One region of the Streptomyces sp. NPDC048197 genome, then DNA from elsewhere that is predicted to be linked to it. Evidence: predicted binding sites of a transcription regulator. Region 1 holds the regulator's gene; each other region holds the start of a gene.
The links. Region 1 encodes HrcA, which represses chaperone genes, less so after heat shock. Its sites were predicted from a motif close to TTNGCACTCNGNNNNNCNGAGTGCNAA; they were not measured.

Region 1 (4,673 bases):
CTCACGCGCGGGCTGACGCCGAACCGCCTACCGCCCGTTGAACGCGTCCTTCAGGCGCGAGAACAGCCCCTGCTGGCCCGGCTGGAACTGGCCCGTGGGGCGTTCCTCGCCGCGCAGCTTGGAGAGCCGCCGCAGCAGCTCCTCCTGCTCCGGGTCGAGCTTGGTCGGCGTCTGGACCTCGACGTGGACGATCAGGTCGCCCCGGCCGTTGCCGCGCAGATGGGTCACACCGCGCTGGTGCAGCGGGATCGACTGGCCGGACTGGGTACCGGGCCGGACGTCGATCTCCTCCACCCCGTCCAGCGTCTCCAGCGGGCACTTCGTGCCCAGCGCCGCCGCTGTCATCGGGATGGTGACCGTGCAGTGCAGATCGTCGCCGCGCCGCTGGAAGACCGGGTGCGGCAGCTCGTGGATCTCGACGTAGAGGTCGCCGGCCGGGCCGCCGCCGGGGCCGACCTCGCCCTCGCCGGCGAGCTGGATCCGGGTGCCGTTGTCGACACCGGCCGGGATCTTGACGGTCAGCGTACGGCGGGACCGGATCCGGCCGTCGCCCGCGCACTCCGGGCACGGCGTCGGCACGACCGTGCCGAAGCCCTGACACTGCGGGCACGGGCGGGACGTCATGACCTGGCCCAGGAAGGACCGGGTGACCTGCGAGACCTCACCGCGGCCGCGGCACATGTCACAGGTCTGCGCCGAGGTGCCGGGGGCGGCGCCCTCGCCGGTGCAGGTCGTGCAGACCACGGCGGTGTCGACCTGGATGTCCTTGGTCGTGCCGAAGGCCGCTTCGTTCAGCTCGATGTCGAGCCGGATCATGGCGTCCTGGCCGCGGCGGGTGCGCGAGCGCGGACCGCGCTGCGAAGCCGTGCCGAAGAACGCGTCCATGATGTCGGAGAAGTTGCCGAAGCCGGCCCCGAAGCCGCCCGCGCCACCGCCGCCGGCCTGCGAGAGCGGGTCGCCGCCCAGGTCGTAGACCTGCTTCTTCTGCGGATCCGACAGGACCTCGTAAGCGGCGTTGATCTCCTTGAACCGCTCCTGGGTCTTCGGGTCCGGGTTCACGTCCGGGTGCAGCTCGCGCGCCAGCCGACGGAAGGCCTTCTTGATCTGGTCCTGCGAGGCGTCACGGCTGATGCCGAGGACCGAGTAGTAGTCCGTGGCCACTTACGACTCCGCGAGGATTTGTCCGACGTAACGTGCCACTGCGCGTACCGCTCCCATCGTTCCGGGGTAGTCCATGCGGGTCGGTCCGACCACGCCGAGTTTGGCGACTGCCTCGTCGCCCGAACCGTAGCCGACCGTGACGACCGATGTGGACGTCAGGCCTTCATGGGCATTCTCATGCCCGATACGTACGGTCATGCCCGAGTCCTTGGCTTCGCCGAGGAGCTTGAGCAGCACCACGTGCTCCTCGAGCGCCTCCAGCACCGGACGGATGGTCAGGGGGAAGTCGTGCCCGAAGCGCGTGAGATTGGCGGTGCCGCCGATCATCAGCCGCTCTTCGGTCTCTTCCACCAGAGTTTCCAGCAACACCGACAGCACTGTCGAGACCGTGCCGCGGTCGTCCTGCTCGAAGGACTCCGGGAGATCCTGCACCAACTGGGGCACATCCGTGAAACGGCGTCCCACGACCCGGCTGTTCAGCCGCGCCCGCAGGTCCGCCAGCGAGGTCTCACCGAACGGCGTCTGGCAGTCGATGAGCCGCTGCTCGACCCGTCCGGTGTCGGTGATCAGGACGAGCATCAGCCGGGCCGGGGCCAGCGCCAGCAGCTCGACGTGCCGGACCGTGGACCGCGTCAGGGACGGGTACTGCACGACCGCGACCTGCCGGGTCAGCTGCGCCAGCAGCCGGACCGTGCGCCCCACCACGTCGTCGAGATCGACCGCGCCGTCGAGGAAGTTCTGGATCGCCCGGCGCTCGGGGCTGGACAGCGGCTTCACGCCGGCCAGCTTGTCGACGAAGAGGCGGTAGCCCTTGTCCGTCGGGATCCGCCCGGCGCTGGTGTGCGGCTGGGCGATGAAGCCCTCTTCCTCCAGGGCCGCCATGTCGTTGCGGACGGTCGCCGGGGAGACCCCGAGCTGATGGCGCTCCGTGAGTGCCTTGGAGCCGACCGGCTCCTCCGTCCCGACGTAGTCCTGGACGATGGCGCGCAGCACTTCGAGCCTGCGTTCACTGAGCATCCCGCGCACCTCCAGCCGGCCGTCGCCGTCTCGTCCGTCTCCTGGCACTCACCCGGGCCGAGTGCCAGACCCTGAGCCAGTGTACGGCCGGGTAGCACGACCTCGGCAAGGGCGGCCGCGCGGAGCGCGCACCCGATGACCGTCTTCGGGCGGTCCGGCGGGCAACGCTATCGCGATGGAGCTAGCGTCTCGGTATGCGCACAGCTTGGGAAGAGGCCGGGTGGGAACGGCTCGGTGACGGTGTCGCCAGGCGCCGTATGGCGGGCTGGGACGAGACCGTGGGGGTGATCGCCGGGTCGGCCGGCGTCATGATCGTCGACACCGGCGCGACCCTGCGCGACGGGGCGGATCTGCGCCGGTCGATCCGCGGAGTGCTGGGCCGGGAAGTGACGCATGTCGCGCTCACCCACCCGCATTTCGATCATGTGCTGGGCACCGCGGCCTTCTCGGGCGTGGCGGTGTTCGGCGCGGCCGGTCTCGCCGAGTTGTTCCGCCGGGACAAGGACGCGCTGCGGCACGACGCCGTCCGGCACGGCGTCGACCGGGACGCGGCCGCGGAGGCCACCGACCTGCTGGTCGTGCCGCACCACCACGTCCACGGCCAGCTGACCGTCGAGCTCGGCGACCGGCAGGTGCTGCTCGCCAACGTCGGGCCCGGCCACACCGCCCACGACCTGGCCGTCCTGGTGCCGGGCCGGCACGGCGAGGCGGAGATCGTCTTCTGCGGCGATCTGGTCGAGGAGTCCGGCGAGCCGAACGCCGGCCCCGACGCGCTGCCCCGGCAGTGGCCCGCCGCGCTGGACCGGCTGCTGGCGCTCGGCGGCGACGACGCGCGGTACGTGCCCGGCCACGGCGCCGTGGTGGACGCCGCCTTCGTGCGCGCCCAGCGGGACGCCCTGGCCGCCCGCTACGGCGTTCCGCCGTCGTCCTGACCGGCCGGGGACGGCGCGGGCCGGGGTGCCGACCGGTAGAAAGAGCCCATGCAGAGCAAGCGCTACAGCCCCGACCTCACCCCGCCCTGGAAGAAGCAGCGGCCCGCGCCGGAGGTCCCGGCCGAGCCCGATCTCGTCGTCGAGGAGGTCGGCACGGGCTTCTGCGGTGCGGTGATCCGCTGTGAGAAGACCGCCGAGGGCCCGACGGTCACCCTGGAGGACCGCTTCGGCAAGCACCGGGTCTTCCCGATGGTCCCGCGCGGCTTCCTCCTGGAGGGCAAGGTCGTCACGCTCGTCCGCCCGCAGAACCGGCCGGCCCCGAGCGGCCCGGCCCGTACGGCATCGGGTTCACTCGCCGTCCCCGGCGCCCGCGCCCGGGTCGCGCGCGCCGGGCGCATTTACGTGGAGGGGCGGCACGACGCCGAACTCGTCGAGCGGGTCTGGGGCGACGATCTGCGCATCGAGGGCGTCGTCGTGGAGTACCTGGAGGGCATCGACGACCTCCCGGCGATCGTCCGCGGCTTCGCGCCCGGGCCGGACGCCCGGCTGGGGGTGCTGGTGGACCACCTCGTACCGGGTTCGAAGGAGTCCCGGATCGCGGCGGGGGTGACGGGCGAGCACGTACTCGTGGTCGGCCATCCGTACATCGACGTGTGGGAGGCGGTGAAGCCGGCGTCCGTGGGGATCGCGGGGTGGCCGTCCGTCCCTCATGGCCAGGACTGGAAGACGGGCGTGTGCCGGGCGCTGGGCTGGCCGGAGAACACCGGTGCGGCCTGGCAGCGGATCCTGTCGTGCGTGCGGTCGTACAAGGACCTGGAGCCGCAACTCCTGGGGAGGGTGGAGGAGTTGATTGATTTCGTTACGGTCGGCGGTGCGGCCTGACGCCCTTGAGGGTCCCGAACTCGCTGGTGTCCAGCTCCAGGCCGAGCAGGGGCAGCGGAAGGGGCTCACCGAACTTCGTGATCTGCTGGGTCCGGTAGTCCGCCTCATCCCCCACGCCGACGGGCTGAGTGAGCAGGACGCAGTGGGCCACGATGGGATCGATGATCAGGTAGGCCGGGACCTTGCCCGCGGCGTAGATGGAGCGCTTGATTCCGTAGTCGTGATCGACACTGGTCTTGGAAACAACCTCGATGACTGTCGCAATCACCCCGGACGGAGGCGGCCCGGATTCCGGACGAGCATCGCGTGGCAGCACCACCAGATCCGGAACGGGTTCGCTGGCCTCGCCCGGAATCGTGATGTCCTGCGTCTGGAGACGCATCCACGCTTGCCTCGGAATCTGGTCCTGAACCGATTCGACGATCTCGTTGTGCACGAGATCGGGCGTCGCCATCATCACGATGTTCCCCCTGAGAAGCTCGACCTTGACGCCCTCGGGAACCTCCAGGTTCTGGAAGATCTGGGTCATCCGGTGATCATCCACAGCGGTCATCTCCGTGGCCCTCCACATCCCGCCGCGTCCATTGTGACGGCAGCTTAAGGACAGCGTAGGGGCGCTCACCGGCACTACGCACGGCTTCACCCCGTCGAGTGATCAGTCCACCAGATCCCGCACCACCG
Region 2 (4,673 bases), on a different contig from region 1:
GATCCGTCCGAACCTGGATGCGTTCCGCGCGGCCGGCCTGGCCGGCTGAGCCCGCGCCGCCCTTCGCACCCGTACTCCGTAATCCCTGTCCGGAAGGCAGAACCATGAGCGTCAAGGTCCGCATCCCCACCATCCTCCGTACGTACACCGGCGGCGAGGCCGAGGTCACCGCCGAGGGCGCGACCCTCTCCGAGGTGATCGCCGACCTGGAGAAGAACCACCAGGGCATCGCGGCCCGGGTGCTCGACGACGCCGGCAAGCTGCGGCGCTTCGTGAACGTCTACGTCAACGATGACGACGTCCGCTTCGAGCAGGGCCTTGAGACGCCGACGCCGGCGGGCGCGGGCGTCTCGATCATCCCTGCGGTCGCCGGAGGCTGCTGACCTTCCGTTCGGTTCTTACGCCGCGCGTCCCTCCTGGCGCGCGGCGTCATCCGGACGTTGATCGAACGGGCGCGGATTTGCGCCATCTCTTCCCCTGCTTGACCGGAATTGCCCCGTCCATCGAAATCGGACGGGGCAATTCCGTTTCGTGAAAGGGGATAGCATTGTGGCGATCTCCTCGCTGTATATGTCCCGGGGTATGCCGAGCGCATAAGAAACCGTGCTGAGTTGTGCTCAAAGTGTGTGCGGCATTTGTCGGTTAGGCATGTCTATGCCTGGCCCGGCTTGCCCGGGAGAATCGCGATTTCACCGCATATAGCCGATTCTCCGGCGCCAGAATTCTCGTCCGATTGACCTGTTGCGCTGGGCATCGGTCCAGATACATTCAGCGGCGGTCGACGCGTTCCGGCGCACACCCCACGGGCCTTTCGCGGGGTGAGGTCTGACCCGGGTCCGCGGAGTGCGGTCCTGCGCAAGGGCCAGTAATAGGGGAGTTAGGCATGGCTCAGGGCACCGTCAAGTGGTTCAACGCGGAGAAGGGGTACGGCTTCATCGCGGTCGACGGTGGTGCGGATGTATTCGTCCACTACAGCGCGATCCAGATGGACGGCTACCGCACCCTTGAGGAGGGCCAGCGGGTCGAGTTCGAGATCTCGCAGGGCCAGAAGGGGCCGCAGGCGGACATGGTCCGGGTGGCCGGCTGAGGCGCCGACCGACTGCTGCGTTGTGAAGGCCCGTACCCCTGAAGGGGTACGGGCCTTCTGCTGCACCTCGAACGACGGACGGGCCTCCCGGCCGCCCCCTCGATGGGTGGCCACGCTCTGAACGGCTTGCGCCCACCCGTCGCCCTACCGCCACCCCCCAATGACGCCCTCCGGGCGGCTTGCGCCCACCCGTCGCCCGACCGCCAACCCCCGATGACGCCCTATCGGGCGGCTTGCACTCGACTGCCCCGAGTGCTAATCATTGGCGTTAGCACTCTCCGAGTGAGAGTGACAATGAAGGACCGGGTCGGTGAGGCCCGCAGGCCGGGTGGGGCAAGGAACCACAGCAGGTCTGCAGGTCGTCCGTCGCGGGCGCCAGCGCGGTCCGGAGCAATCCACCCCAGTCCGGGAGGACCACTTCACATGGCCAAGATCATCGCGTTCGACGAGGAGGCACGGCGCGGTCTCGAGCGCGGGATGAACCAGCTCGCCGACGCCGTCAAGGTCACCCTCGGCCCCAAGGGCCGTAACGTCGTCCTCGAGAAGAAGTGGGGCGCCCCCACGATCACCAACGATGGTGTGTCCATCGCCAAGGAGATCGAGCTCGAGGACCCGTACGAGAAGATCGGCGCCGAGCTGGTCAAGGAGGTCGCGAAGAAGACGGACGACGTCGCCGGTGACGGCACGACGACCGCGACCGTCCTGGCCCAGGCCCTGGTCCGCGAGGGCCTGCGCAACGTCGCCGCCGGCGCCAACCCGATGGCCCTGAAGCGCGGTATCGAGAAGGCCGTCGAGGCCGTCTCCGCCGCCCTGCTGGAGCAGGCGAAGGACGTGGAGACCAAGGAGCAGATCGCCTCCACCGCCTCCATCTCCGCCGCCGACACCCAGATCGGCGAGCTGATCGCCGAGGCCATGGACAAGGTCGGCAAGGAAGGCGTCATCACCGTCGAGGAGTCCCAGACCTTCGGTCTGGAGCTGGAGCTCACCGAGGGTATGCGCTTCGACAAGGGCTACATCTCGGCGTACTTCGCCACCGACATGGAGCGTATGGAGGCGTCGCTCGACGACCCGTACATCCTCATCGTCAACTCCAAGATCGGCAACGTGAAGGACCTGCTGCCGCTCCTGGAGAAGGTCATGCAGTCCGGCAAGCCGCTGCTGATCATCGCCGAGGACGTCGAGGGCGAGGCCCTGTCGACCCTGGTCGTCAACAAGATCCGTGGCACCTTCAAGTCCGTCGCCGTCAAGGCCCCGGGCTTCGGTGACCGCCGCAAGGCCATGCTCGGCGACATCGCCATCCTCACCGGTGGCACCGTCATCTCCGAGGAGGTCGGCCTCAAGCTCGAGAACGCCGGTCTCGACCTGCTCGGCCGCGCCCGCAAGGTCGTCATCACCAAGGACGAGACCACCATCGTCGACGGTGCCGGTGACAGCGAGCAGGTCCAGGGTCGCGTCAACCAGATCCGCGCCGAGATCGAGAACAGCGACTCGGACTACGACCGCGAGAAGCTCCAGGAGCGTCTGGCGAAGCTGGCCGGCGGCGTGGCCGTCATCAAGGCCGGTGCCGCCACCGAGGTCGAGCTCAAGGAGCGCAAGCACCGCATCGAGGACGCCGTTCGCAACGCGAAGGCGGCCGTCGAGGAGGGCATCGTCGCCGGCGGTGGCGTGGCCCTGCTGCAGGCCTCCTCGGTCTTCGAGAAGATCGAGCTCGACGGTGACGAGGCCACCGGTGCCGCGGCTGTGAAGCTGGCCCTGGAGGCCCCGCTGAAGCAGATCTCGGTCAACGCCGGCCTCGAGGGCGGCGTCGTGGTGGAGAAGGTGCGCAACCTGGCCGTCGGCCACGGTCTGAACGCCGCCACCGGCGAGTACGTCGACATGGTCGCCGAGGGCATCATCGACCCGGCCAAGGTCACCCGCTCCGCGCTGCAGAACGCCGCCTCCATCGCGGCGCTCTTCCTCACCACCGAGGCCGTCATCGCCGACAAGCCGGAGAAGGCCGCCGCGGCCGCTCCGGGCGGCATGCCGGGCGGTGACATGGACTTCTGATCCATCGCGCCGGACCTCCGGCCCGCTGGACCAGAACGCTGATCCTCCCGGATCACCCGTCCTGAACGCCGGGGCGGCACCCTCCTCCCAGGGGGTGCCGCCCCGGCGGCGTTTGTACCCCGGCCCGCCGCCGTGCCCTGAGCCTCTCGGGGCCGAGACGGCAGGGCGGTTACGCTGTGCACTGGATCGGCTATGGACAGTCACGGCCAAGGGTCTCGGGGTGGCCGCGCCCCCTGTGATCGCAAACGAAGGAGTGTTCGTGCGAGCCAGGGTGCGTAGAGGTCTGATCAGGTCCGATGCGGGCGGCGACTGATCATGTCCGGGCAGGAGCGGAACGCGAACCGGCAGGGGGGACGGGCGCGAGGCGATGACCGGGCGGTGCGGCCGCGGCGGGCGGGCGGAGCGGCCCAGCGGCACGCGGGCCGGCTGCCCGGCGATCCGGGCCGGCGGGACGCCTGGGCGGCCCGGCTGCTCGCCGTGGCCGCGGTGCTCTACAACGGCTGGCTGCTGGAGTTCGTCCTGCCGACCGGCCTCGACCCGCGGCACTCGTACGTCAGTGAGCTGTACGCCGCCGACCAGCCGCTGCGCGGTCTCTTCGGCGGCATCGAATGCGTCTGCGCCGCCCTCGTCGTCCTGGGGGCGCTGCTGGCGTACGGCCCGGCGGCGGGCCGCTGGTCCCGTGCCGGGTGGGCGGCGCTGGCCGGCCTCGGGCTGTCGTCGCTGGCCGATGTGGCGCTGCCGATGCGCTGCGCGCCCTCCCTGGAGCCCGGGTGCGAGGCAGTGCATCCCTGGCACACGGCCACCAGCGCCCTGGCCCACTTCTTCCTCTTCGCGTCGATGGCGCTGCTCAGCCGCGCCGCCGTGACCGAGCGCCCGCACCGGCAGCTGATCCGCCGGTGGGGGCCGCGGGTGCTGGCGCTGGCCCTGCCGGCCGCCGTGTGCACCGTGGGCCCGCTGTTCGGCCGGCCCGGCTGGCACGGCGTCCCGCAGCGCATCCATCTCGTGCTGGTGGGTGTGTGGTTCGCGCTACTGGCCGCCGAATCGCTCCGCTCGGCCGCGACGGCCCGGACGTCCGCCGCACCTCCTGCGGAGATCCCGGCGCCTGCGCCTACTTCCTGAGCGGTCGTTACGCGACTCGGGGAAGGCCGGTGAGCGGTCGTTGCGCGGCGGCGGGGGTGGGCGGGCCGGTTGTCATGCGGAGGTGGGGGGCGGTACCTGGCCGTCTCCGCCGCGAAGGAGTCCGTCGACGGTGTGGGCGGACCGGCGCGGTCACCGTCCTGTACGGCGCTCCCTCGGGCCTCGACACCGGCCACCGCGTCCAGTACTTCCACCAGACCTCCCCGGGCGTCCCCGGCGCCAACGAGAAGGACGACCTCTTCGGCGGCGAGGTCTTCCTCTCCGACCTCAACGGTGACAAGAGGGCCGATCTGATCGTGGGCGTCACCTACGAGAACGGCGGCGACGGCGCGGTCATCACCCTCCCGTCCGACGGCAGCCGCCTCACCACCACCGGCTCCCGCTTCATTTCCCCGTCGTCGGC
Region 3 (4,673 bases), on a different contig from region 1:
GCGGTCAGCCCCACCCGCAGGCCGCGCTGGGCGAGCAGGACGTAGAGCATCAGGACGGCCATCGTCCCGGCGAGGCCCAGTTCCTCCCCGACGGTGGTGAGGATGAAGTCGCTGTTGCCGGCGAAGCCGACCAGCTCGGGGTGGCCCTGGCCGAGGCCGGTGCCGCTGATGCCGCCGCTGCCGAAGCTGAACAGCGCATCGGCCAGCTGCTGGGACATGCCCTCGGCTCGGCCCTGTTTGGTGTACGCGCGCATCGGGTCCAGCCAGGCGGTGACCCGGCCGTGCACATGCGGTTCGAGGGAGCCGACGACGGCCGCGCCGGCGATGGCCATCAGCAGACCGCACACCACCCAGCTGGTGCGGTCGGTGGCCATGTAGAGCATGATCACGAAGACGCCGAAGAAGATCAGCGAGGTGCCCAGGTCCCGTTCGAAGATCAGCACCAGCAGGCTGATCGCCCAGATCGTGAAGATCGGGCCGAGCTGTCGCCCCGGGGGCAGCTGGATGCCCATGACGCGGCGGCCGGCCAGCGCCAGGGCGTCGCGGTTGACGGTGAGGTAGCCGGCGAAGAACACCGAGATCATGATCTTCACGAACTCGCCGGGCTGGAGCGACAGCGGCCCGAGCAGGATCCACCGCTTCGCGCCGTACATGTCCGCGCCGAAGAAGGCCGGCGCCATCAGGAGCACCAGCGCCACCGCCATCGTCAGATAGATGTAGCGCTGCAGGATGCGGTGGTCGCGCAGCACCAGCAGGATGGCGATGCAGACCGCCACCCCGATCACCGTCCACACCAGCTGCCCGCTGGCCGCCTCGGCGATCTTCGGGTGGCGGGTCTGGGCGTACGTGACGTCCAGGCGGTGCAGCAGGACCAGGCCGATCCCGGTCAGCAGCGTCGCCAGCGGCAGGATCAGCGGGTCGGCGCGCCGGGCGAAGCGGCGCAGGACCAGGTGCGGGACCAGTGCCACGAAGAGCATGCTGATCGCGAAGCCGGGCAGCCCGCCGGGCAGTCGGCCGGTCATCGACAGGCCGGTGTACGCGTAGCCGAAGACGGCGATCGCGACGACGAGGGCGAGCAGCCGGGCCTCGGTCCGCCGGCGGTTCGGTGCCTGGGCGAGCGCGGCGAACGTCATGGTGCGTTCGGCATCGCTCTCCGGCTCCCCGGCCGCCCGGGAAGCGCTGGTCAGTCCACGCACGGTTCCTCCGCCATCGATGGTCAGGGCCGCCGGCCCGGAACCGGGTCGCACATGTCGCAAGCACGTCGCCCACGCCCCACGCGTCGTCTGCGTGGTGCGCACGGCACCTCGCAAGGGTGGAGACGTCGCACGCGTGGCGCACACGGTTCACCGGCTCGGCAGTCGGGGAGGTAGACGAAGCAGCCGGTGGCGTGGTTGCGAGGGAAGGGGAAGGTGTGTCCGATTTGGCGGGGATCACCGCCGCCCGTCCACCTGGTACGGACCGGCGGTCAACCCGCGTCGCACGATGCACCCCCGCCGCGCTGGCACTCCGCTTGACCGAGTGCTAACCGCGTCATAGTCTCGGCGTTGGCACTCTCCGAGGGGGAGTGCCAGACACACAGCGACGGGCAGGTCCGGCACCCGCGACGACGGATCCACCTGGTCGCCACCTCAGACAGTTAACCCCGTGAGATCTCCGAAGGGGGAGGTCGGATCGTGACGACCGCCAGCTCCAAGGTTGCCATCAAGCCGCTCGAGGACCGCATTGTGGTCCAGCCGCTCGACGCCGAGCAGACCACGGCTTCGGGCCTGGTCATTCCGGACACCGCCAAGGAGAAGCCCCAGGAGGGCGTCGTCCTGGCCGTGGGCCCGGGCCGCTTCGAGGACGGCAAGCGCGTCGAGCTCGACGTCACCGTTGGCGACGTCGTGCTTTACAGCAAGTACGGCGGCACCGAGGTGAAGTACAACAACGAGGAGTACCTCGTTCTCTCGGCTCGCGACGTTCTCGCGATCGTCGAGAAGTAAGTCACCCGATTTGCCGTGATCTGCGCCCCTGGTTCCCGCGTCTAAACAACCCGGGGCAGGGGCGCAGTTCCGTTTGAGACAGCGGTCCCCACTGCGTGCCGAGGATCGCAATGAGAGGACTTGAAGCAACCCATGGCGAAGATCCTGAAGTTCGACGAGGACGCCCGTCGCGCCCTTGAGCGCGGCGTCAACAAGCTTGCCGACACGGTCAAGGTGACGATCGGCCCCAAGGGCCGCAACGTCGTCATCGACAAGAAGTTCGGCGCCCCCACCATCACCAACGACGGTGTCACCATCGCCCGTGAGGTCGAGGTCGACGACCCGTACGAGAACCTGGGCGCCCAGCTCGTCAAGGAGGTGGCGACCAAGACCAACGACATCGCGGGTGACGGCACCACCACCGCCACCGTGCTGGCCCAGGCGCTGGTCCGCGAGGGCCTCCGCAACGTCGCCGCGGGTGCTTCCCCGGCCGCCCTGAAGAAGGGCATCGACGCCGCCGTCAAGGCCGTGTCCGAGGAGCTCCTCGCGACCGCCCGGCCGATCGACGACAAGACCGACATCGCCGCCGTGGCCGGCCTGTCCGCGCAGGACAAGCAGGTCGGCGAGCTCATCGCCGAGGCGATGGACAAGGTCGGCAAGGACGGTGTGATCACCGTCGAGGAGTCCAACACCTTCGGCCTGGAGCTCGACTTCACCGAGGGCATGGCCTTCGACAAGGGCTACCTCTCGCCGTACATGGTCACCGACCAGGAGCGTATGGAGGCCGTCCTCGAGGACCCGTACATCCTGATCCACCAGGGCAAGATCGCCTCGATCCAGGACCTGCTGCCGCTGCTGGAGAAGGTCATCCAGGCGGGTGGCTCCAAGCCGCTGCTGATCATCGCCGAGGACGTCGAGGGCGAGGCCCTGTCGACCCTGGTCGTCAACAAGATCCGCGGCACCTTCAACGCGGTGGCCGTCAAGGCCCCCGGCTTCGGTGACCGCCGCAAGGCGATGCTCGGCGACATGGCCACCCTCACCGGTGCCACCGTCATCGCCGAGGAGGTCGGCCTCAAGCTCGACCAGGCCGGTCTGGACGTGCTGGGCTCCGCCCGCCGCGTGACCGTCACCAAGGACGACACCACCATCGTCGACGGCGGTGGCAAGGCCGAGGACGTCGCCGGCCGCGTCGCCCAGATCAAGGCCGAGATCGAGACCACCGACTCCGACTGGGACCGCGAGAAGCTCCAGGAGCGCCTCGCCAAGCTCGCCGGCGGCGTGTGCGTCATCCGTGTGGGTGCGGCCACCGAGGTCGAGCTCAAGGAGAAGAAGCACCGTCTGGAGGACGCCATCTCCGCGACCCGCGCCGCGGTCGAGGAGGGCATCGTCTCCGGTGGTGGCTCCGCGCTGGTCCACGCCGCCAAGGTGCTGGACGGCTCCCTCGGCAAGGAGGGCGACGAGGCCACCGGTGTCGCCGTCGTCCGCCGCGCCGTCGTCGAGCCGCTGCGCTGGATCGCGGAGAACGCCGGCCTCGAGGGCTACGTCATCACCGCGAAGGTCGCCGAGCAGGACAAGGGCCAGGGCTTCAACGCCGCCACCGGCGAGTACGGCGACCTGGTCAAGGCCGGCGTCATCGACCCGGTGAAGGTCACCCGCTCCGCCCTGGAGAACGCCGCCTCCATCGCCTCGCTGCTCCTGACGACCGAGACCCTCGTCGTCGAGAAGCCCGCCGAGGACGAGGCCGCCGAGGCCGGCCACGGCCACGGCCACGCACACTGACGCGCCGTACGGGCCGGGGGCGGCACCCCGCCGCCCCTCGCTGACCCACGGAACCCGGTCCCGCTTCGGCGGGGCCGGGTTTCGGGGTTGTGGGGCCGCGGTTTCCGGGGCTCTACGGCTCGGGCGGTGGTCCGGCCGGGGCGGGCGGGTCAGGCCGAGTGGTGCAGATGCTCCGGGCGGACCGGGTCGGTGAACGGGAGACCGCGGGCGTAGCGTTCCAGGGCGTCCAGCGCGTGGTCGGCCAGGCGGTGGAGCTCGGTGCCGAGGGAGCCGGCGACGTGCGGGGTGAGCAGCACGTTCGGCAGGTCGTACAACGGCGAGTCGGGGGGCGGGAGTTCGGGCTCGGTGACGTCCAGGACCGCGTTGAGGCGGCCGGTGAGCAACTCGGGCAGCAGGGCCGTCCCGTCGACGAGTGAGCCGCGGGCGGTGTTGATCAGCGTCGCCCCGTCGGGCATCAGGGCCAGTTCCCGTACGCCGAGCATATGGCGGGTGGCGGGCAGCTGCGGGGCGTGCACGGTGACCACGTCGCTGTCCGCGCACAGCGTGTCCAGCGGCACCGGCCGGGCGCCCAGACGGGCGGCCTCGGCGGCGTCGACGTACGGGTCGTGCAGCAGCACGCGCAGGTCGAAGGGGCGCAGCAGTTCGATGACGCGGCGCCCGATGCGGGAGGCGCCGATGACGCCGACGGTGCGGTGGTAGTTGCCGGCGCCGGCGAGTTCCCGCTGCCAGTCGTGCGGGCCGCGCACGGTGCGGTAACGGTGCGCGGAGTGCAGCACGCCCTTGTTGGCGAGCAGGATCGCGGCGAGCGTGTACTCGGCGACGGGCAGTGCGTTGGCGGCGGCGGCCGAGGTGACCGCGAGGCCGCGTTCCCAGCAGGCGTCGGTGAGGTGGTGTTTGACCGAACCGGCGGCGTGGATGACGGCACGCAGCCGG

Region 2: a site for HrcA is predicted at 1,320-1,346, ahead of groL (chaperonin GroEL). Genes of this name have one in related genera too.
Region 3: a site for HrcA is predicted at 1,499-1,525, ahead of groES (co-chaperone GroES). Genes of this name have one in related genera too.

Annotation. Positions count from the first base shown of each region.
Region 1 is NZ_JBIDAJ010000013.1:35,621-40,293, reverse strand. It holds gene dnaJ (molecular chaperone DnaJ) at 28-1,161, opposite strand; gene hrcA (heat-inducible transcriptional repressor HrcA) at 1,162-2,178, opposite strand; gene ACGF4C_RS18860 (MBL fold metallo-hydrolase) at 2,373-3,110, shown strand; gene ACGF4C_RS18855 (DUF3097 domain-containing protein) at 3,159-3,992, shown strand; gene ACGF4C_RS18850 (Uma2 family endonuclease) at 3,970-4,563, opposite strand; gene hemW (radical SAM family heme chaperone HemW) at 4,648-4,673, opposite strand, start outside.
Region 2 is NZ_JBIDAJ010000017.1:104,792-109,464, forward strand. It holds gene thrC (threonine synthase) at 1-49, shown strand, start outside; gene ACGF4C_RS22835 (MoaD/ThiS family protein) at 105-383, shown strand; gene ACGF4C_RS22840 (cold-shock protein) at 884-1,087, shown strand; gene groL (chaperonin GroEL) at 1,511-3,133, shown strand; gene ACGF4C_RS22850 (DUF998 domain-containing protein) at 3,512-4,252, shown strand; gene ACGF4C_RS22855 (hypothetical protein) at 4,327-4,673, shown strand, end outside.
Region 3 is NZ_JBIDAJ010000016.1:524-5,196, reverse strand. It holds gene ACGF4C_RS21370 (FtsW/RodA/SpoVE family cell cycle protein) at 1-1,133, opposite strand, end outside; gene groES (co-chaperone GroES) at 1,674-1,982, shown strand; gene groL (chaperonin GroEL) at 2,115-3,740, shown strand; gene ACGF4C_RS21355 (hydroxyacid dehydrogenase) at 3,890-4,673, opposite strand, start outside.